Regions from separate parts of the Microbacterium arborescens genome, predicted to be linked through region 2. Evidence: predicted binding sites of a transcription regulator. Region 2 holds the regulator's gene; the other holds the start of a gene.
What was found. Region 2 encodes LexA, which represses DNA repair genes until DNA is damaged. Its sites were predicted from a motif close to TCGAACANNTGTTCGA; they were not measured.
Positions count from the first base shown of each region.

Region 1: QUC20_RS00455 (HNH endonuclease signature motif containing protein) is a predicted target of LexA. The motif match lies at 3,126-3,141, and genes of this name have one in related genera.

Region 1 is NZ_CP128474.1:82,578-88,176, reverse strand. It holds gene QUC20_RS00465 (LacI family DNA-binding transcriptional regulator) at 1-766, shown strand, start outside; gene QUC20_RS00460 (LysE family translocator) at 792-1,424, shown strand; gene QUC20_RS00455 (HNH endonuclease signature motif containing protein) at 1,712-3,091, opposite strand; gene QUC20_RS00450 (GNAT family N-acetyltransferase) at 3,237-3,983, opposite strand; gene QUC20_RS00445 (Pr6Pr family membrane protein) at 4,167-4,883, shown strand; gene map (type I methionyl aminopeptidase) at 4,867-5,599, opposite strand, start outside.
Region 2 is NZ_CP128474.1:1,064,144-1,078,863, reverse strand. It holds gene hisB (imidazoleglycerol-phosphate dehydratase HisB) at 1-287, opposite strand, end outside; gene QUC20_RS05045 (histidinol-phosphate transaminase) at 284-1,369, opposite strand; gene QUC20_RS05040 (LysM peptidoglycan-binding domain-containing protein) at 1,441-1,800, opposite strand; gene lexA (transcriptional repressor LexA) at 2,057-2,722, shown strand; gene QUC20_RS05030 (dipeptidyl-peptidase 5) at 2,790-4,697, shown strand; gene hflX (GTPase HflX) at 4,757-6,274, opposite strand; gene QUC20_RS05020 (class I SAM-dependent methyltransferase) at 6,360-7,001, shown strand; gene dapF (diaminopimelate epimerase) at 7,032-7,901, opposite strand; gene QUC20_RS05010 (GNAT family acetyltransferase) at 7,911-8,378, opposite strand; gene miaA (tRNA (adenosine(37)-N6)-dimethylallyltransferase MiaA) at 8,375-9,361, opposite strand; gene miaB (tRNA (N6-isopentenyl adenosine(37)-C2)-methylthiotransferase MiaB) at 9,358-10,908, opposite strand; gene QUC20_RS04995 (choice-of-anchor G family protein) at 10,985-12,727, opposite strand; gene QUC20_RS04990 (hypothetical protein) at 12,724-13,485, opposite strand; gene QUC20_RS04985 (signal peptidase I) at 13,502-14,125, opposite strand; gene QUC20_RS04980 (SipW-dependent-type signal peptide-containing protein) at 14,130-14,720, opposite strand, start outside.

The sequences.
Region 1 (5,599 bases), 990 kb from region 2:
CACCGTGGCCGGCGGTATCGAGTACGAGCTGGCGCAGCACGGGTACACGATGCTGCTGGCGACGACGGATGATTCGCCTGAGACGGAGCGCCGCGTGGTGGATGCTGTGCTGTCGCAGGGCGTGCGCGCGCTGCTGCTGATCCCCGTCGCCGACGATCAGTCGTATCTCGAAGCGGAGCGGCACTTCGGCACACCGATCGTCGGCGTCGACCGACCGCTCGAGAACCTGCTCTCCGACACGGTCCTGCTCACCAACCGCGCCGGGATGGCCGAGGCCGTGCGGTCGCTGACCGCTCGCGGGCATCGCCGGATCGCGTTCGTCGCGAATCCCGCCTCGGTGCACACGGTTCGCGAGCGGTTGGCCGGATACCGCGACGCGCTCGCGGAGGTCGGGGTGAGCGAGACCGACCGCTGGTTGGTCCTCGGCGACGACCCGACGGCGAGCACGCGTGACGCCGTCGTCGAGCTGATGCGCTCGAGCGATCCGCCGACCGCGATCGTGACGGGGAACAACCGGGCGACGACAGCGACGTTGCAGGCGCTGCGCGACCTCGAGTCGCCGTGCGCACTGATCGGCTTCGATGATTTCGAGCTCGCCGAGATGCTGGGGATCTCCGTCGTCGCGCACGATGCGCACGCGCTCGGGCGCGCAGCCGCGCTGCTGGCCATCGATCGGATCGATCGCCCGACGGCACCGCCGCGACGCGTCGAGATCGCGACGTCGCTGGTGCAGCGCGGGTCGGGCGAGCGTCCGCCGCATGACTGAAACATCGACGGAGTAGCGTTCGCTCGTGATCCCGTTCGAGAACCTGCTGGCTTTTCTGCTCACCGCGGTCGTCATCATCGTGATCCCTGGACCGAGCGTGCTGTTCGTCATCGGGCGGTCGATCGCGTTGGGGCGTCGCGCTGGGGTGCTCAGCGTCGTCGGCAATGCTCTCGGCACCGTGCCCGCCGTGATCGCGGTGGCGTTCGGCGTCGGCGCGATCGTCGCGTCGTCGGTCGCCGCGTTCACCGTGATCAAGATCGCGGGAGCCGCCTACCTGGTGTGGTTGGGCGTGCAGGCGATCCGCCATCGCCGCGCGAGCATCCACGGGTCGGGGAACGAACGGACCTCGCCGACGCGTCTGCTCACTCAGGGGTTCGTCGTCGGTATGACCAACCCGAAGACGATCGCGTTCTTCGTGGCGGTGCTGCCGCAGTTCGTCGCCCCCGGCGCCGGACCGATCTGGATGCAGCTCCTCGCGCTCGGCCTCCTCTTCCAGGTGCTCGCCGTCGTGTGCGACAGCATGTGGGCTCTGGCGGCGGGTACCGCTCGTGCGTGGTTCGCCACCTCGCCGCGGCGCATGTCGACGCTCGCCGGGACGGGCGGCGTCATGATGATCGGCCTCGGGGGCACACTGGCATTCGCTGGCGCGAAGAGCTGACGACGCACCGCACGCGGACGGGTCCCGCTACGTCAGGACGTCGAGCAGGAAGAGCGCTGCAGTCGACGAGGCTCGCGGGAACGAGGGAAACAACGCCCGCGAATGCCGCGACAGCGAGCCACCGCCTGGATCGGGGAACCAGGGTCTCCCGATCCCGGGCACGCAGCCCGTCAGCAATCCGGTCATTCATCTCGACGCGACCCTTTCCTCCCCTCGACCCTCGCATAGCGTCCGCGCGCATGTCAGAGGGATGCGAGCATCGCCGCACCGCACACGCCCAGCAGCCCTCAGAAGGGTGGCGGTTCGTGTGGCGGTGCTCCGGCAGTTCGACCGCCCGGTGGTGGATCGTCGGTGTCGGCGGTTTCGGTGGTGAAGCAGACCGCGGGCACAGGTGCGTCTTCGCGGTAGACCCGCCCCAGGGGTGAGGTCCATTCGAGGACCCCGCCGCCGACCTGTCGTACTTCCCACCGGGTGAATTGCTTCATCGAGTGGTGTCGCTGGCATAGGTGGGCGAGGTTGTAGATATGGGTGTGGCCGCCGAGGGCGTAGTCGATGGTGTGGTCGAGTTCACAACGGATCGCGGCCCGGCGGCATCCGGGGAACCGGCAGTGCTGGTCACGGGCGGTGAGGAGCTTCTTCATCGCCGTGGTGGGCCGGTACGTGTCGATCTCGACCGGGGTGCGGGTGACGGGATCGATGAAGAGTCGGTCCCACTCGGAGACCTGTCCGGCGAGCTGCCGGGCGGTGTCGGAATCGATCAACCCGGCACTCACCGTCTCAGCCGGGTGCTCGTCCGAACCCATCAGAGTCTCGGCCGTGACGGCGACCTGCACGCGTGCGCGGATCGCTCCGAGCCCGCCGGCCCGGTCGGTCCCGCGGGTGGGGTCGACCACGGGTGCTCCGCTGAGGACGAGGTCGCCGAGGATGTCGGCGCGCAGCTGATCCATCGTTCGCGTGTCAGACGGTTCATCCGTGCCCGCGGCATCGGCTCCGCCCGCGGCGGCACCTTCTGCCCGGGCGTCTTTCACGGATTGGCCCATCTGGGTGAGTCGGTCGAGTATCCCCACCGCGATGACGGTCGGGACGGTCGCGATGACGTCGGACATTCCATCCACCCCGTGCAGGACCCGCACGCACCGCCCCGCGGCGGCTTCTCGGTGCCGATCGGTGAAGGTGCGTTCGTGGAGCCGTTCTGCCAGGGCGCGCAGGGCGGGTGTGACCCGGGTGGCGATGTCGCGCTCGCATATCGCGATCGCGGCGGTCTCGAACTCTCCCCGCACCTCGCCCGGCAGCCCGGTCGCCGCTTTCACGACCACGTCGACGTGGTCACGGGTGATCCGCCGCTGCTCCCACGCCGCGAACACGGCCGGGTAGTCATCGACGATCGTCAACGCGTGGTCGATGTCGGCCTGCAGCCGCCGGTCGCTGCGCCGCGCCAGCCCGGCCGCTTCGGCCGCGACCGACCGCAGTTCCATGTCCGACGCCATCCCACGCACCCCGTCGCGGCGCGCCTCACGAAGCGCTGACCGCCCCAACTCGGCCAGGGCCCGCACCGATGCGATATCCGCGTGATGCACCAGCGCGAGCGCCTCACGGTATGCCGCGATCGCAGGGCCGTGCGGCGAGCCGACGAGCCCACCCGCACCACCACCCATGTTCGCTGACATGTTCCCATTGTGGCAGTCAGGTCAGACATTACCGTCGAACAAAGATGCGAACTGCAAAACTCGATCAAGCCACTCCCTGGGGAGGAATCACCGGGTTACGAGACGCGCTGAGCCCGAGACCCGCCCAGTCACGAGACCCGCCGGGTCAGGGAACCTGCACGCCCGTGAAGTTCGTCCGTTGCCGCAGCTCGAATCCGAGCTTCTCGTAGCCGGCGATCGCATTGACGTTCGACGCCGCGGCATGCATCATCGCACGGCCACCTCGCTGCTGGATATGGAAGGCCACATCCAGCACCAGCCGCGACGCCAGCCCCTGCCTGCGGTACGCCTCGTCCGTCGCGACCGCGCTGATCTCGGTCCACTCGCCCGGCTGCAACCGTTCGCCAGCCATAGCGATCAACCGGCCGTCGCGCCGAATGCCGATGTACCGGCCGAGAAGGTAGGTGCGCGGGCGGAAGGGACCGGGCCGGTTGCGCTCGACGAGTGCGAGCATGTCGGCGACATCCGCCTCTCCGAGCTCGATCGCCTCGTCATCCGGCCGCGGGCGCAGACGGTCCGTCTCGACGAGCTGCACTCCTGCTCCACCGAACGTGCGGACCCAGCCCTCGGGCAGTTCCGGCTCGGCGCTGCCGGCGCCGGCGCCGGTCGCATCCGCGCGCAGGGGCGTGCTGATGCTGAACTCGTTGCCCGAGCCCACCACGCTCGCGAGCGAATCCCACACCGCGGGGTCGTCCCACGTGCGCACGCCCACGAAGCCGGCGACGTCGTCGGGATACCGGCGGACGAGGTCGTCGCCGATGGCGAGGTGCGCGTGCGCCCCGGTCAGCGAATGCCACGCGGCGTTGTCGCGAACGTCGGAGTCTCCCAGAACAGGAGGGGTGGTGATGGTCATCAGGTTCGTCCTCTCACGCGCACCGCGGGTCGCATCCGTCGCGGTCGCCGTGGGACCCAACGCGCAGAAGCGCCGATCCATGCCCGCGGATGCCGCATGGCGACGCTAGCCGCGACCCGACGCGGCATCCCGCACCGCCGCCACATGCGTTCACGTGAGCTCCGCGAGCGATAGTGTGCCCTCGTGCAGAGCTCGAGGCAGGCGACGGCGTGGTCGCTTCTGCGTTTGGGGATGGCGATCGTCATCCTTGCCGCGGTCATCACCCAACTCACCGTGTCGCTGATTCGCACAGCCGAGACCGGCGGCGATGTCGCGACGGTGTTCGCGAACTTCTTCAGCTTCTTCACGATCCTCTCGAACGTCGTCGCAGCGGTGGTCCTCGCGACGGCGGGAATCCGCTCGCTCACTCGCCCCGCCGAGGCGCGATCGTCGCTGGGGCTCTCCGCCGCGCTCGCCTGTGCGACGACGTACATGGTCATCACCGGGGTCGTCTACAACGCACTCCTGCGCGGGATCACGCTTCCGCAGGGATCCGAGCCGGTGCCGTGGTCCAACGAGGTGCTGCACCTGATCGGCCCGATCTTCCTCGTGCTCGATCTTCTGATCGGCACCCGCCGCCGCGCGGTCCGCTGGCAGGTCGTGTGGGTCGTGATCGCCTTCCCGCTGCTGTGGGTCGCCTATACGCTGATCCGCGGCCCGCTCGTGACGAATCCCACGACGGGCGAGCCCCACTGGTACCCGTATCCGTTTCTGAACCCCGACAACCCGGGAGGCTGGGGCATGGTCGCGGCGTATGTGGTGGTCATCGCGATCGCCTTCGTCGTCGTCGGCTTCGGCACCGTATGGGTCACCCGACGTCGTGCCCGCACCCTGCCGGCTCAGGTCATCGCGGCAGAGTGAGGATCTCCGCCGCCCCGTCGGTGATGGCGATCGTGTGCTCAGTGTGCGCGGTGAGGCATCCGGTCGAACTGCGCAGCGTCCAGCCGTCCGCATCGGTCATGAGCACGTTCGTGTCTTCCATGACCCACGGCTCGATCGCGATGAGCAGCCCCGGTCGCAGGATGTAGCCCCGCCCGGGCCTCCCGGTGTTGGGGATGTGGAGGTCGCCGTGCATCACCGACCCGATGCTGTGTCCGCCGAACTCCGTGTTGATGGAGTACCCGGCACCGGAGAGCACGTTGCCGATCGCGCGCGAGATGTCGCCCACCCGGTTGCCCGCGCGTGCGACCTCGATCCCGGCCGCGAGGGCACGCTCGGTCGCGTCGATCAGGGCCTCCGCCCCGTCCGGGCGCCGGTCGCCGACGACGAAGCTGATGGCCGCGTCGGCGGCGAGGGCGTTCTTGATGACGGCGAGGTCGAGAGTGAGGAGGTCGCCGTCCGCGAGGCGGTAGTCGTGCGGCATCCCGTGGAGCACCGCATCGTTGACGGCCGTGCAGATGTAATGACCGAAGGGCCCCCGTCCGAAAGACGGGGCGTAGTCGACGTAACAGGACTCCGCGCCACTCTCGGCGATGAGCTCGCGCGTCCACTCGTCGATCTCGAGCAGGTTCGTGCCCACCTGCACCCGGGAACGGATGTCGCGGAGGATGCCGCCGACGATGGCTCCCGTCTCGCGG
Region 2 (14,720 bases):
TCACCGTAGCGGGAGATGCCCGACTTGTCGCCCAGGGCGGAACGCAGCGCCTGCCCCAGCACGATCGCGACGTCCTCGACCGTGTGGTGCGCGTCGATGTGCGTGTCGCCCGTCGCGCGCACGGTGAGGTCGGTGAGCGAGTGCTTCGCGAACGCCGTCAGCAGGTGGTCGAAGAACGGCACGGTCGTCTCGATCGTGCTGCTCCCGGTGCCGTCGAGGTCGAGCTCGAGCTCGACGCTCGACTCGCTCGTGGCGCGACGGATGCTGGCCGTTCGGGGGCTGGTCATGCCTCCGAGTCTATCGAGGCCAGTGCCTCGAGGAAGGCGGTCGTCTCGTCTTCCGTACCGGCGCTGACACGCAGACTGCGCGGGATGCCCACGTCGCGCACGAGGATGCCGCGGTCGTACAGCGCCTGCCACGTGCGCTGCGGATCGTCGACGCCGTCGAACAGGACGAAGTTCGTCCAGCTCTCGTAGGCGCGGTAGCCGAGTGCGTCGAGCGTCGCCGACATCCGGTCTCGCTGCGCGACGATCTCGTCGACCATGCGCAGCATCGTCGACGAGTGCGACAGCGCAGCGGTCGCCGCCGCCTGCGTCAGACCGCTCAGGTGGTACGGCAGGCGCACGAGACGCAGGGCGTCGATCAGCGTGGCGTCGGCCGCGAGGTAGCCCACGCGCGCGCCGGCGAACGCGAACGCCTTGCTCATCGTGCGCGACACGACGAGCCGTTCGCGACCTCCGAGAAGCGTCAGAGCGGAAGAGCTCTCGCGCGGCGCGAACTCCTGGTAGGCCTCGTCGACGATCACGATGCCGTCGGTCGCGTCGTAGACAGCCTCGATGACGTCGAGACCGAGAGGTGTGCCGGTCGGGTTGTTCGGGGCGCAGAGGAAGACGACGTCGGGCCGCAGATCGGCGACCTGCGCTGCGGCGGAAGCGGCGTCGAGCGTGAAGTCGGGCGCACGCGTCCCCGCGACGTACTGCGCGCCGGTCGCGCGCGTCAGCAGCGGGTACATCGAGTAGGTGGGGCCGAAGCCCATCGCGGTGCGGCCCGGTCCGCCGAAGGCCTGGAGCAGGTGCTGCAGCACCTCGTTCGATCCGTTCGCAGCCCAGATCCGATCCGCCGTGAGACCGTGGCCCAGGTACTCGGCGAAGGACTCGCGCAGGTGGGTGAACTCTCGATCGGGATAGCGGTTGACATCTCGCAGGGCACGGGCGACGGCATCCAGGATGTCGTCGGCGACCTCTTCGGGAACCGGATGCGTGTTCTCGTTGACGTTCAGCGCGACCGGGAGCGGCGCCTGAGGGGCACCGTACGGGGTGAGGCCTCTCAGATCGTCTCTGAGGGGCAGATCATCCAGACTCGGGCTCATCCCACCCATGCTAGGCCGCAGCGCGTCGTCGAGTGACCGAACTCGGCGGACTCACCGCGCGCAGCAGCTCGTCAGCTGGCGCCCGTGTACTCGAGCGGGATGGCCAGCGTCTGGCCGGCCTCGAGCTGACCCGAGCCGAGCGCGTTGAGTCGGACGATCGCGTCGACGACGTCGCGGGGGTCGGCCGCGGGGGCGACCTCTTCGGCGATCGACCAGAGGGACTCCCCCGACATCACGGTGACGGTCGTGAACGAGCCCGCGGGCGCCCCTGCGTCGTTCGAGGCGAGCGCGCCACCGCCGGAGAGTGCGACCGCAGTGATGGCGACGACCGCCGGGAGGGCGGCGATCGTCGCAACGACGCGGCGTCCGCGGCGCGTCATACGCAGGCGGGTACGGGGGGCCGGTGCGAAGCGGGCATCGATCGTGGTCATGACATCTCCTCGGGAGCGGTAGGAAGATTCGCCCTCGCCTCTCGGCCGGGAGAGACGGGTGCGAACTTCGGTTCCGAACGTATCTTCGATATTGTGTGGTGTCAACCACCCACCGAAATCGGAGACCGATCGAAGAGACACGCGGAGCGTTCCGTGATGTCGCCGTCGTATCGGGCTACCTTTTCGACAGCGAGAGCCCACCACGAACCTCCGACATCGGGTCGGGGACGGGGCGTGACGACAGGAGACCGGCGGTATGAGCGAGAAGCCGCAGACGCGACGACGCAAGAATCTGAGCGACAAGCAGCTCGCGATCCTCGAGGTGATCCAGCACGCGATCGCCCGCAACGGCTATCCGCCGAGCATGCGCGAGATCGGCGACGCGGTCGGCCTCAAGTCGCTCTCGAGCGTCACCCACCAGCTGAACCAGCTCGAGCTCAGCGGCTACCTCCGCCGCGACCCCGGCAAGACCCGGGCGATGGAGGTCCTGATCGACCTCCCCGGCACGGCCGGTGAGAACCCGGCCGATGCGGCGCCCGCTCTCGGCGACGCCGCCCTGGTCCCTCTCGTGGGCCGGATCGCGGCCGGGGTCCCGATCACCGCCGACCAGCAGGTCGAGGAGATCTTCCCGCTGCCACGCCAGCTCGTCGGCAAGGGAGAGCTCTTCATGCTCAAGGTCGTCGGCGACTCGATGATCGATGCGGCCATCTGCGACGGCGACTGGGTCGTCGTGCGCGCACAGGCGACAGCCGACAACGGAGAGATCGTCGCCGCGATGCTCGACGGCGAGGCGACCGTGAAGACACTCCGTCAGCGCGACGGTCACACCTGGCTCCTCCCCCGCAACTCCGCCTTCGAGCCGATCCTCGGCGACGACGCGACGCTCCTCGGCAAGGTGGTCGCCGTCCTCCGCGCCGTCTGACCCGCGCGCCGCCGCGCACCTCCCGTCATCTCGCCGCGGGGTGCCGCGGCTCGCGTAGCGTGGCGGTATGTCGCAGCAACTGCCCTACGGTTCCTGGCCTTCTCCCCTGACCGCATCGTGGGCGAGCTCGTCGTCACTGCGCCTCGACGGCGCCGGCTTCGTCGGCGATGAGGTCTGGTGGGGCGAGTCGCTGCCCGACGAGGGCGGCCGCGTCGCCGTCGTGCGCCGCCGAGGCGACGGCGAGGTCGAGGTCGTCCTTCCCGCCCCCTGGAACGCCCGGTCACGCGTCCACGAGTACGGCGGAGGTGCGTGGGCGGTCTCCGATGACGGCGATCTGTTCTTCGTCGACAAGTCCGACCAGCGCATCCGTCGCCTCCGCCCCGGCGGCGAGCCCGAGGCGCTCACCCCCGACGAGAGCGGCACGCACTACGGCGGGCTTCGCTGGCAGCGCGGCGTCCTGCTCGCGGTGCGCGAACGCGAACGCTCAGAGGGCACTCCCGAACGCCACATCGTGCGCATCGACGGCGCTACGGGCGCCCACGCTTCGGGCGTGACCGAGCTCGCGGGCGGCAGCGACTTCGTCGCCCAGCCCGCCCTCTCACCCGATGGCTCGCACCTCGCCTGGGTGGCCTGGGACCACCCGGACATGCCCTGGGACCGCACCCGCATCCGCGTCGTCGACCTCCGCGCCCCGCACCGGGTCCGTGACGTCGCCGGTGGCAGCACGGCCGCGCTTCAGCCGGAATGGACCCCCGATGGCCAGCTCGTCGTCGTCGACGAGCCGACCGGGCGCTGGAACCTCTACCGCGTCGACCCCGACGCCGACGCGAACCCGGCCCCGATCTCCCCCGCCGACGCTGACACAGGCGGCGGGCTGTGGGTGCTGGGAACCCGCTGGTACGCGCCGCTCGATGACGGCCGCGTCGTCGCCGTCCGCACGCACGGATCGGATCAGCTCGTCGTCATCGACCGCGACGGTGGCGCCGTCCCGCTCCCGGTACCCGCCACAGCGCGGCTGCAGATCGAGGATGTCGCGGGCAGCAGCGCCCTCGTCAGCGGCACGATGCCGGGCGCGACGGGGCTGTGGATCGTCGATCTGGACAGCGGCGAGGCGACCGCGGTGCGCGGCGGCGCTCCCGATGTCGATGCGGCATGGATTCCGCACGCCCGTCAGCTGACGACCGAAGGCCCGCACGGCCCCGTGCACGCCTTCGCCTACCCGCCGACCAATCCCGACGTCGAAGCGCCGACCGATGAGCTGCCACCGTACCTCGTGTGGGTACACGGCGGTCCGACCTCGCATGTGGGCGGTACGGCGGACAGCAAGGTGGCCTACTTCACCAGTCGCGGCATCGGCGTGCTCGACGTCAACTACGGCGGCTCGACGGGCTACGGCCGCTCGTACCGCGAACGACTGAAGGGCCAGTGGGGCGTCGTGGACGTCGACGATGTCGCGACCGCTGCCCGAGGGCTCGCCGCCGACGGACTCGCCGACCCGTCACGTCTCGCGATCGAGGGCGGCTCCGCGGGCGGCTGGACCGTGCTCGCGGCGCTGGTCGGAACCGACGTGTTCGGTGCCGGCGTCTCGCGGTACGGCGTCGGCGACGCACGCGCCTTGGCGGCTGAGACGCATGACTTCGAGGCGCGCTACCTCGACGGGCTCATCGGCCCGCTGCCCGAAGCGGAGCAGGTCTACATCGAGCGGTCGCCCCTGAGCCGGCCGGAACGGTTCCGGGTGCCGCTGCTGCTTCTGCAGGGCGACGAGGACGCCGTCGTGCCCCCGGCGCAGGCGGAAGCCATCCGCGACGCTCTCGTCGCACAGGAAGTGCCCCATGCCTACGTGTTGTACGCGGGCGAGGGCCACGGGTTCCGGCGCACGGAGACGATCGTGCACGCGCTCGAAAGCGAGCTGGCATTCCTCGGCCAGGTCTTCGGCTTCGACACCCCGGGGGTCGCGCCGGTCGAACTCGACTGAGCCCTCGACCCGGTGCCCCGAGCCCTGAACATGGCGGGCTGATACACCCGAGCGGCAACTCAGACGGCGTAGGGTGCGAGCTCGGCGGCGAGGCGCTCGGACACGTGAGCATGCACGGCGGTGCCGTCCTCCTCGTGCGAGGTCGCGACGATGTGACCGCTCTCGTGCACAGCCGAGATCAGATCGCCCCGGTCGTACGGCACGAGCGCACGCACCTCTACCGCGGGCAGCGGAAGCGCGTCCTCGATCGCCGCGCGGAGGTCGTCGATCCCCTCGCCGGTCCGCGACGACACGAAATGAGCCGTCGGCTCGAGCCCGCGCAGCAGCAGCCGCGCGTCATCGTCGACCAGGTCGGCCTTGTTGAACACGACGAGCTCGCGCGTCGCACGCGCACCCACGTCGCCCATCACGTCGCGGACGGTCGCGAGCTGCGCCGCCGGGTCGGGGTGCGACCCGTCGACGACGTGCACGATGACGTCGGCGCCCGACACCTCTTCGAGCGTCGACCGGAAGGCTTCGACGAGCTGGTGCGGCAGATTGCGCACGAATCCGACGGTGTCGGTGAGCGTGTACACGCGCCCGTCAGCGGCCTCGGCCCGGCGCACGGTCGCGTCGAGCGTCGCGAACAGCGCGTTCTCGACGAGGACTCCCGCGCTCGTCAGCCGGTTGAGCAGACTCGACTTGCCGGCGTTGGTGTATCCGGCGATCGCCACGGAGGGGATCGTGTTTCGCCGACGCTCGGCGCGCTTCGCCTCGCGAGACGGCGCGAACTCGCGGATCTGCCTGCGCAGCTGCGCCATGCGCGTCCGGATGCGGCGGCGGTCGAGCTCGATCTTCGTCTCACCCGGACCACGCGAGCCCATGCCCGCGCCGCCTGCGCCGACCTGTCCACCGGCCTGACGGCTCATCGACTCACCCCACCCGCGCAGGCGCGGGAGCAGGTACTCGAGTTGCGCGAGCTCGACCTGAGCCTTGCCCTCGCGGCTCTTCGCGTGCTGGCTGAAGATGTCGAGGATGACGGTCGTGCGGTCGATGACCTTGACCTTGGCGACATCCTCGAGCGCACGCCGTTGGCTCGGAGCGAGCTCGGTGTCGGCGATCACGGTGTCGGCGCCGACCGCGGCGACGAGATCGCGCAGTTCGGCCGCCTTGCCGCGTCCGATGTAGGTGGCGGGATCGGGATGCGGCCGCCGCTGCAGCACACCGTCGAGGACGACCGCGCCGGCGGTCTCGGCCAGCGCGGCGAGCTCGCGCAACGAGTTCTCGGCGTCCTCGTGCGACCCCTGCGGGTACACGCCGACGAGCACGACGTTCTCGAGTCGCAGCTGCCGGTATTCGACCTCGGTGACGTCCTCGAGCTCGGTGGACAGTCCCGGGACGCGGCGCAGCGCGGCGCGCTCCTCGCGATCCCACTGGTCGCCGTCGGTGTCTCCGTATGAGACGGTCGCCGCATCCTGCAGCGCCTGCGCGCCGCCGAACACGCGCATCGACGAGCGCGTCTCGGCGCTCGCGAGCACTCGATCGACCGGATCCACCGCGATGTCGTCGTCGCCGTCGGGGGTGGTGATTTGCGTCATAACTCTCTTCCCGGGATGCCCGTGCCCGGGCATCCGTGAATTCTAGTCTCCCGCCGGATTGCCCGGCTCCGATACGCTCGGATGCATGGGGAGCGATCACTACTTCAGCGCGTCCCCGTCCAGCGAACAGAACCTCCGCCGCATCCGCGTGACCCTCGCGGGTCGTGCCGTCGAGGTCACGACCGCGGGCGGGGTGTTCAGCCCTGACCACGTCGACTCGGGCACGGGGGTTCTTCTGGCCAATACTCCGCCGGCACCGCCCGGTGGGGATTTCCTCGACCTCGGCTGCGGCTGGGGGCCGATCTCGCTGTCGCTGGCTCTGGAGTCGCCTCACGCCACGGTCTGGGCCGTCGATGTCAACGAACGTGCTCTCGACCTGGTGCGACGCAACGCCGCTGATCTGGGACTCACCAATATCAACGCTGTGCTGCCCGACGATGTTCCCGACGACGTCGTGTTCCGGACCATCCGATCGAATCCGCCGATCCGCGTCGGCAAGAACGAGCTGCACGGGATGCTCCAGCGCTGGATCCCCCGCCTGGTCGAGCGCAGCGACGCCTGGCTCGTCGTGCAGCGCAACCTCGGATCCGATTCGCTGCAGCGCTGGCTCGCCGCGACCTTCGACGACGGGTACACCGTCTCGCGCGCCGCGACCGGCCGCGGCTTCCGCGTGCTGAAGGTGCGTCGCCACGGCACACCCCCGACGGGGGCCATCGAACTGCCCTGACGCGCGCGACGACCGATCATCCGGGCCCGCTCAGTCGGCGAGGGTGACCTGCCCCGAGAACACCAGCGTCGCGGGCCCGGAGAGAAGCACGTGCTCGCCGTCGTCCTGACGCACGACGCGCACGCCGAGCGTGCCGCCCGGGACGTCGACCGTCCACCGATCGGGTGCCGCCGAGCCTGCCCAGAAACGGACGGCGAGTGCGGATGCCGCGACCCCCGTGCCGCACGAGAGGGTCTCCCCCACTCCGCGTTCGTAGACCCGCATGCGGATAGCGCCGACACCGTTCTGTACGAGCGGCTCGGCCGGGACGACGAACTCGACGTTCGCGCCGGCGGCCGGATGCGGGTCGAGGGTGGGCTGCGACGTCAGGTCGAGCCCGTCGAGCTCTGCCTCGCCCGCGAGAGCGACCACGACATGCGGGTTGCCCACGTCGATCGCCTGCCCGGGTCGGGCGACGCCGAGTCCACGCGCGCGCACCAGGATGTCGCCCTCCTCGGCGCGCCAGAGACCGAGGTCGACCTCGAAGCCGTTCTCGGCGCGGGTGATCGTCTTGACGCCGGCGCGCGTGCCGATGCGGAGTCCGGCCTCGATCGACGCGAGGCCCGCGTCGGCGAGGTAGCGTGCGAAGACGCGCGTTCCGTTGCCGCACATCTCGGCCAGTGACCCGTCGGCGTTGCGATAGTCCATGAACCACGCAGCGCCGGAGGCCGCGGCATCCGCCCCCTCGGCGATCGCGGCCGAGCGGACGACCCGCAGCAGGCCGTCGGCGCCGATGCCGACGTGGCGGTCGCACAGTGCCGCGACCTGCGCATCGCTGAGCTCGAGCTCGCCGTCGGGGTCGGCCAGGATCACGAAATCGTTGCCGGTGCCGTGGCCCTTGGTGAACGCGAGAGTCGCCATGTGCCCAGCTTAGGCGGGGCCGCCCGGGCCATCGACGACGAGGCGTTTGCCGGTCGACCACACGGTGAACGGCTCGTAGCCGAGCTCGTGGTAGAAGCCGCGCACCGCTTCGTTCTCGGGCCGCACCATGAGCTGCACCTTGGGGCATCCCATGGCCTCGAGAAGGCGCTCGGCCTCCGCGACGAGCAGGCGTCCGACGCCCTGCCCCCGGTGCGAGGGCGCCGAGGCGAGGTAGTACAACCAGCCTCGGTGGCCGTCATAACCGGCCATCACGGTGCCGACGATGACATGCGCGGTCCCGTCGACAGGCTCGTCGACGGCCACGAGGAACAGTTCGGGCTGAACCGTCAGCTTGCGCCTGATGTCGGCACGCGGATCGTTCCAGGGGCGGGTGAGGCCGACCTCATGCCACAGCTGGACGACGGCATCCTCATCGTCGGGAGCGAATGCGCGCATCGTGATAATCACGGGTGTCATCCTCTCGCATCGATGACGGGCCCACCCGCCACGGCGGAGTCGACGAGCGCGCCCGCATCCGTCGTGCGAGGGTCGACCCAGCGGACATCGTCGTACCGCTTGAACCACGACACCTGGCGGCGCGCGTAACGCCGCGTGAGGGCCTGCGTCTCGGCGATCGCCTCCTCCTCGCTCGTGTCGCCGCGCAGCTGCGCGAGCGCTTGCGCGTAGCCGATGGCGCGACCGGCGGTGGCACCGCGCTCGAGACCCTGCTGCCGCAGGACGGCGACCTCGTCGACCAGGCCGGCCGCCCACATCCGCTCGACGCGCGCATCGAGGAGCGGCACGAGCTCGTCGCGGGGCACCGCGGTGCCGATGATCCGGGTCCGCGGCGACCAATGCTCGGGCGCCTCGGGCAGGGCTCCGCCATGGGTTCGCCCGCCCTGCGCGAGCACCTCGAGCGCGCGCACGATGCGGCGGCCGTTCCGCGCGTCGATCCGCTCGGCTGCTGCCGGGTCGGCGGCACGCAGCCGCGCGAACAGGTGCCCGGCACCGTGGCGCTCGAGCTCGTCCTCGAGGCTCGCGCGCAGGCGTTCGTCGCGCGGCGGGAAGCGGAAGTCGAACAGCACACTCGAGGCGTACAGTCCCGAGCCGCCGACGAGGATCGCGTCGGCGCCGCGACCACGGATCTCCTCGATCGTCCGGCGCGCGACCTCCTGGTACCACGCGACGGCGGCTTCCTGCGTCACCTCCAGCGCGTCGAAAAGATGGTGCGGGATGCCGCGGCGTTCGGTCTCGGGGATCTTCGCGGTGCCGATGTCCATGCCGCGGTACAGCTGCATAGCGTCGACGTTGACGATCTCGGCCGACCGGCCACGTGCGACGAGTGCTTCGGCGAGGTCGAGCGAGAGACCGGTCTTGCCGGTGCCCGTCGCCCCGAGAACGGCCCAGAGGATCGGCGCTCCGTCAGCCGGGGCGGAGTCCGGGGCCGGCGCCGCGGTCACACCCCGACGCGCAGAGACGGCAGACCCAGCGACACCGCGCGCGGGCCGGCATCCGTCGATGCCGGAGCCGGTACCCCGCACGACTCGGCGAGCGAACGGTCCCAGGCGTCGCCTGCTCGCGTGCGTCGGATGCGCAGCGGCGATCCGTCCGTGCTGTCGGCCAGCAGGTGGAACGGGGCCGCGTGCGTCACCGTCACGGTGACGACGTCTCCCGGTCGCGGCGTCTCGGAGCCGCTGGGCAGCTCGAAGTGCACCAGGCGGTTGTCCTCTGCGCGGCCGGTGAGACGGTGCGTCTCGGCGGCCTTCTTGCCCTCCGCGGAAGACACCAGCACGCGGACCTCGCGGCCGACCTGCTTCTGGTTCTCCTCCAGCGCGATCCGGTCCTGCAACGCGACGAGCCGCTCGTACCGCTCCTGCACGACCGCCTTCGGCACCTGGTCGGGCATCGTCGCGGCGGGCGTCCCCTCGCGGATGGAGTACTGGAAGGTGAAGGCGCTCGCGAAGCGCGACTGCTCGACCACCCGCAGCGTGTCTTCGAAGTCGGCTTCGGTCTCGCCGGGGAACCCGACGATGATGTCGGTCGAGATCGCCGCGTGCGGAATGCGCTCACGCACACGGTCGAGGATGCCGAGGAACTTCGAGCTGCGATACGACCGGCGCATCGCTTTCAGGATCCTGTCGGAGCCCGACTGCAGGGGCATGTGCAGCTGCGGCATGACGGCGGGCGTCTCGGCCATCGCGTCGATGACGTCGTCGGTGAACGCCGCCGGGTGCGGGCTCGTGAAGCGGATGCGCTCGAGCCCCGGGATCTCACCCGCCGCGCGCAGGAGCTTGCCGAACGCCTGACGGTCGCCGAACTCGACGCCGTAGCTGTTGACGTTCTGCCCCAGCAGGGTGACCTCGATCGCCCCGTCGTCGACCAGCAGGCGGATCTCGTTCAGGATGTCGCCGGGACGGCGATCCTTCTCCTTGCCGCGCAGGTGGGGAACGATGCAGAACGTGCACGTGTTGTTGCAGCCGACCGAGATCGACACCCAACCGCTGTAGACCGAGTCCCGCTTCGTCGGCAAGGTGGAGGGGAAGGTCTCGAGCGCCTCGAGGATCTCGAGCTCGGCCTCGCCGTTGTGACGTGCTCGCTCGAGCAATCCCGGAAGGGCGCCCATGTTGTGGGTGCCGAAGACGACGTCGACCCACGGAGCCTTCTGTTGCACGGCGGTCTGGTCCATCTGCGCGAGGCAGCCGCCGACCGCGATCTGCATGCCCTCGCGCTTGTCCTTGACCGACTTCAGATGGCCCAGGGTGCCGTAGAGCTTGCCGGCGGCGTTGTCGCGCACCGCGCACGTGTTGATGACGATGACGTCGGCATCGGTGCCGGGATCGGCGGGGAGATACCCCGCGCTCTCGAGCGATCCGGAGAGCCGCTCGGAATCGTGGACGTTCATCTGGCAGCCGAAGGTACGCACCTCGTACGTACGCGCGCGGCCATCGGCGGTGCGCGCGGCGAGTGACGGCGCGATGAGGGTGGGTGCGCTCGAGGGAGTCGACATGATTCCCTCATTCTACGATCGCGCTCGTGGGGTCGACCCGCGCCGGTCGACCCCACGAGTGGTCACACGTGCGACGTCAGGGTGCCGTGACCGGACCGGCGCTCGCCGTGGCGAAGGTGGCCGCCGCCAGACCGCCGAGGCCGTCCGCGAGTCCGAGCCGGAGCGCCGCGACACGGTACTCGGCCGTCGCGTCGACCGACGCCGCGATGAAGGTCGCGTCCGGCGGGGCGTTGGGCTGATCGGGCTGCACGTTGACCATGAGCGACACGACCGACGGCAGCGCGTCGACCACCCCTCCGAGCGCCGAGATCACTGCGGTCACCGCCGTCGCGAGCGTGCCGCCGAGCGTCGTGAGCGCCGCGGTGATCGTGGTCGTCAGCGTGTTCGCCAGCGTCGAGACGAGACCCGAGCTGAGCCCTCCGACTGTGTTCAGCAGCTGCGTCACGGTGGGCAGGCCCAGCGCGCTGAGCAGGGTGTTGATCGGCCCGACCAAGCCCGCCGCCTCCGCGTCGATCGTCAGCACCGCCGTCCCGTCGAGCAGCGATCCGAGCGGGCCGACGAAGCCGACGTCGGCGGTCAGGACGTTGAGCCCCGGCAGGATACCGATCCCCGGCGCGGCCACGACGGCTTCGAGCGCCACGGTGACCGTTGCCTCACGGAGCTCGGTGGTGAGCGCGGCGACGATCTGCGACGTCCAGTTGTCGAGCAGCACGCCGGCGCGATCCACGATCGGGTTCAGCACCGCAGCGTTGAGGACGACCTCCGTGTTCGGTGCGGCGTCATTGAGCGAGGGAAGAAGAGCGTCGAGATCGACGTCGATCGTGCCCGCCTGCAGGTCGATCGTGACCACGCCGTCGGTGAGCGGTGTGTTCAAGAGCGTGGACACCGATCCGAGGAGGTCGAGTCCCGTGATCGAGACGTTCCCGCCAACCGTCGTGGTGAGGACGCCGGGGATTCCCGCGTCGATTCCGGCTCCGATGGTCGAGCCGATGAGCCCGCCCGGCCCGGTCAGCTGCCCGACCACACCGGCGAGCGTGTTCACCGCGGTGGTCGTGGTGCCCACGAGGCTCTGCACGACGGGCGCGTCCAGCTGCAGGCCGAGACCTGCGATGCCGTAGTCGCGCATGACGGCGCTCGCAGGTGCTGTCTCTCCCCAGAGCTCGTCGCGCAGCAGCGCGCACCCGTCGATCTGCGAGCTGGCCGCGACCGCACCGATCTCGAGGTTCGCGTCGGCGATGCCGGTGACCGCCGGAAGGATGCCGCTGAGCCCGACCCGCGCCCGCGCGGGCAGCGATGCCGGCGGCGTCGTGTCCGACACGAGCACGGCGCCGGAGTCGTTGACGAGTCCCGACGCGCCCGCGACGGAGCCGTCGGTCGCGACGTTCGCGTACTGGTTGACGGCTCCGAGGGCCGCTCCCGGCAGTCCGACGGTGAAGCCGGTCAGATCCACGTTGATGGCGCTGAGAGCCGTGACGTCGAACGGGTTGGCGTAGACGTAGGAGTCGGGCGGGGCGGATCCGAGGTCGATCGCATCGCTCGGCGACACGGCGACGTCGCCCGCGCCATCGAGGGCGAGGGCCATCTGCTCGAGCTCGGCGATCGGGTCGAGGTCGAGTCCAAGCAGGGAACCGCTCAGGAACCGGCCGGATGCGACGGAGGCGAAGCCCGTGCCGTCGGTGCAGTCGAGCGTCGACGTGCCGACCTCGCCGTGCACCCACTCCGAGCTGTTCCACGCCGCTGTCGTCGCGGTGACGGTCATCGGCACCCCCACGATGGCCACCGCGGCGATGGCAACCGCGGATCGGGTTCGAGTCTTCATGCGCGGGCCTCCCGGCGGTGCAGGCGCAGGGCGAGGCCTGCGGCGAGGAATCCTCCGGCGAGCGCCAGGACGGCGGCCAGAGCGGACAGGTCGCCACCGGTTGCCGGCAGCCCCGGCATCCCGGTTCCCGGAGGCGCAGGCACCGGCGGTTGCACCACCGGTGGCACGGTGTCATCGATCGCCACCGCGGTGAGGGCGAGATCGGTGTCGCCGGTGCGCCCCATGAGGGTGGTGTCGGCGCGCGCCTCGGGGCTGTCCTCGACCCCGAGGGTGACGAGGAGGCTGACCGGCGCGTCCGCGGCGAGGGCGGGCAGGTTGAAGCTCGGGCTCGAGAACCGGTAGTCGTCGGCCGGCGTCGCCACCGTCAGCGGCTGTGCACCGGATGCGCAGACGGGCGCGTCGGGCAGGCCCGTCCATTCCTCGGCGCATGACTGCACGGTGACCCGAAGGCCGCGCGGGTGTGTGACGAGGTCGCCGTCCTTGCGCAATTCGAGAGCGAGGGTCGCGCTCGACGCATCCTCGAGCCGGGCCTGCACCTGCCACGCCCGGGTGTCGCCGGGGCTCAGATCGCGGAACTCCGCGGGATAGGGGTCGGCGGCGAGCACGAGGCGTCCCGGGGTGCCCGTCTCGGGCACCTCCACGAGCGCCGCGTTGGCGACGCCGGCCAACAGCACGGTACCGGTCACCAGGAGCGCGACGGAGCCCGCGGCAGCCGTGACGACGGCGGCGCGATGACCGTGCGACGATGCACGTTTCATGAGTGGTTCTCCTTGTTCAGGTCTCGTCGACATCGACATCGACATCGGCGTCGGCGTCGGCGCGCGTCGGAGTTGGCCAGAGCGCCCAGGCGATCGCGAGCGCGATCAGGATGCTGGCCGCGATCATCACGATCGGTGTCTGCGCCCACAGGACGACGGACCCGAGCACGGGCACCGCCACGAGCACGCGCGGTGCCTGATCGACAAGATACGTCTGACTGTCGGCGAAGCCGTTGTCGTCGCCTCGGAGCGTCAGTTCGCGTTCCTCCGGGGCAGCCGCCACCTCGTCGATGGCGACGATGCGGTGGGTCACCGGCTGCCCGGTGTCGGGGCGTGGGACCGTCACGACATCACCGACGCGCAGCTCGGCCGCGGGCGTCAGCTGCGATACCGCGGCCGTTCCGACCGGCATGGTCGGCGACATCGACCCCGTTACGAACACGACGATCGAGAGACCCCAGATCCACGCGGCCAGGAGCCAGGCGATCGTGGCGATGCCGACCACGCCGACCAGCGTGATCACGACATCGCGCAGCCGGTCGAGCCGGGAGGAACCGACGGGCACGGTTCCTCCCGGCTCTGCCGGATCGCCGCCGTCCCGTGCCGCGTGAGCGTCGTGGGTGATGGCGTGCGTCGACATGGGGTCAGGACTCCGCCTGGAACTCCCAAGCGGGGGCGACGGTCAAGCCCATGTAGTCGTCGATCGTCGTTCCCGGGGCGAGCGTCAGCGGGTCGGGAAGCGAGATCTCGAAGCAGTACACCTGCGTGCTGCCGGCGTCGGCCGTCAGCGACTGGCTGGCACTACCGCCGGTCGTCGCGAGCGGCCCGTCAGCGATGAGCGTTGCCGTTGCGCCCGCCGCGAAGGCCGTCGCATCACAGGTGAAGGCGGCCGCATCGGTCGCGACGCGCACGTTCAACGCATCGAAGAGCAGACCCGCGGTGTCGTTCGCCGTGATCCCCGCGGCCGGCACGGCCGCCTGCAGCTCGACATCGCCTGCGACCGAGTCGGGCGCCGTGCGGAGCGCGACAGCGGCGTACACGGTGTCGCCTGGGGCGAGATCGAGGGCGTCGGGGCCGAACACGATCTCTCCCCCGGGGTTCGCGGGCTCGTTCACCCAGTCGGCTGCCGTGGTGAAGGGCGCGACGGTGTTCTGCTCGACCGAGAAGGTCGATGTGCCTACTCCGGGCCCACCAGCACCATTGCCGCCGAAGACCCATTCGGTGTCGGTCCAGGC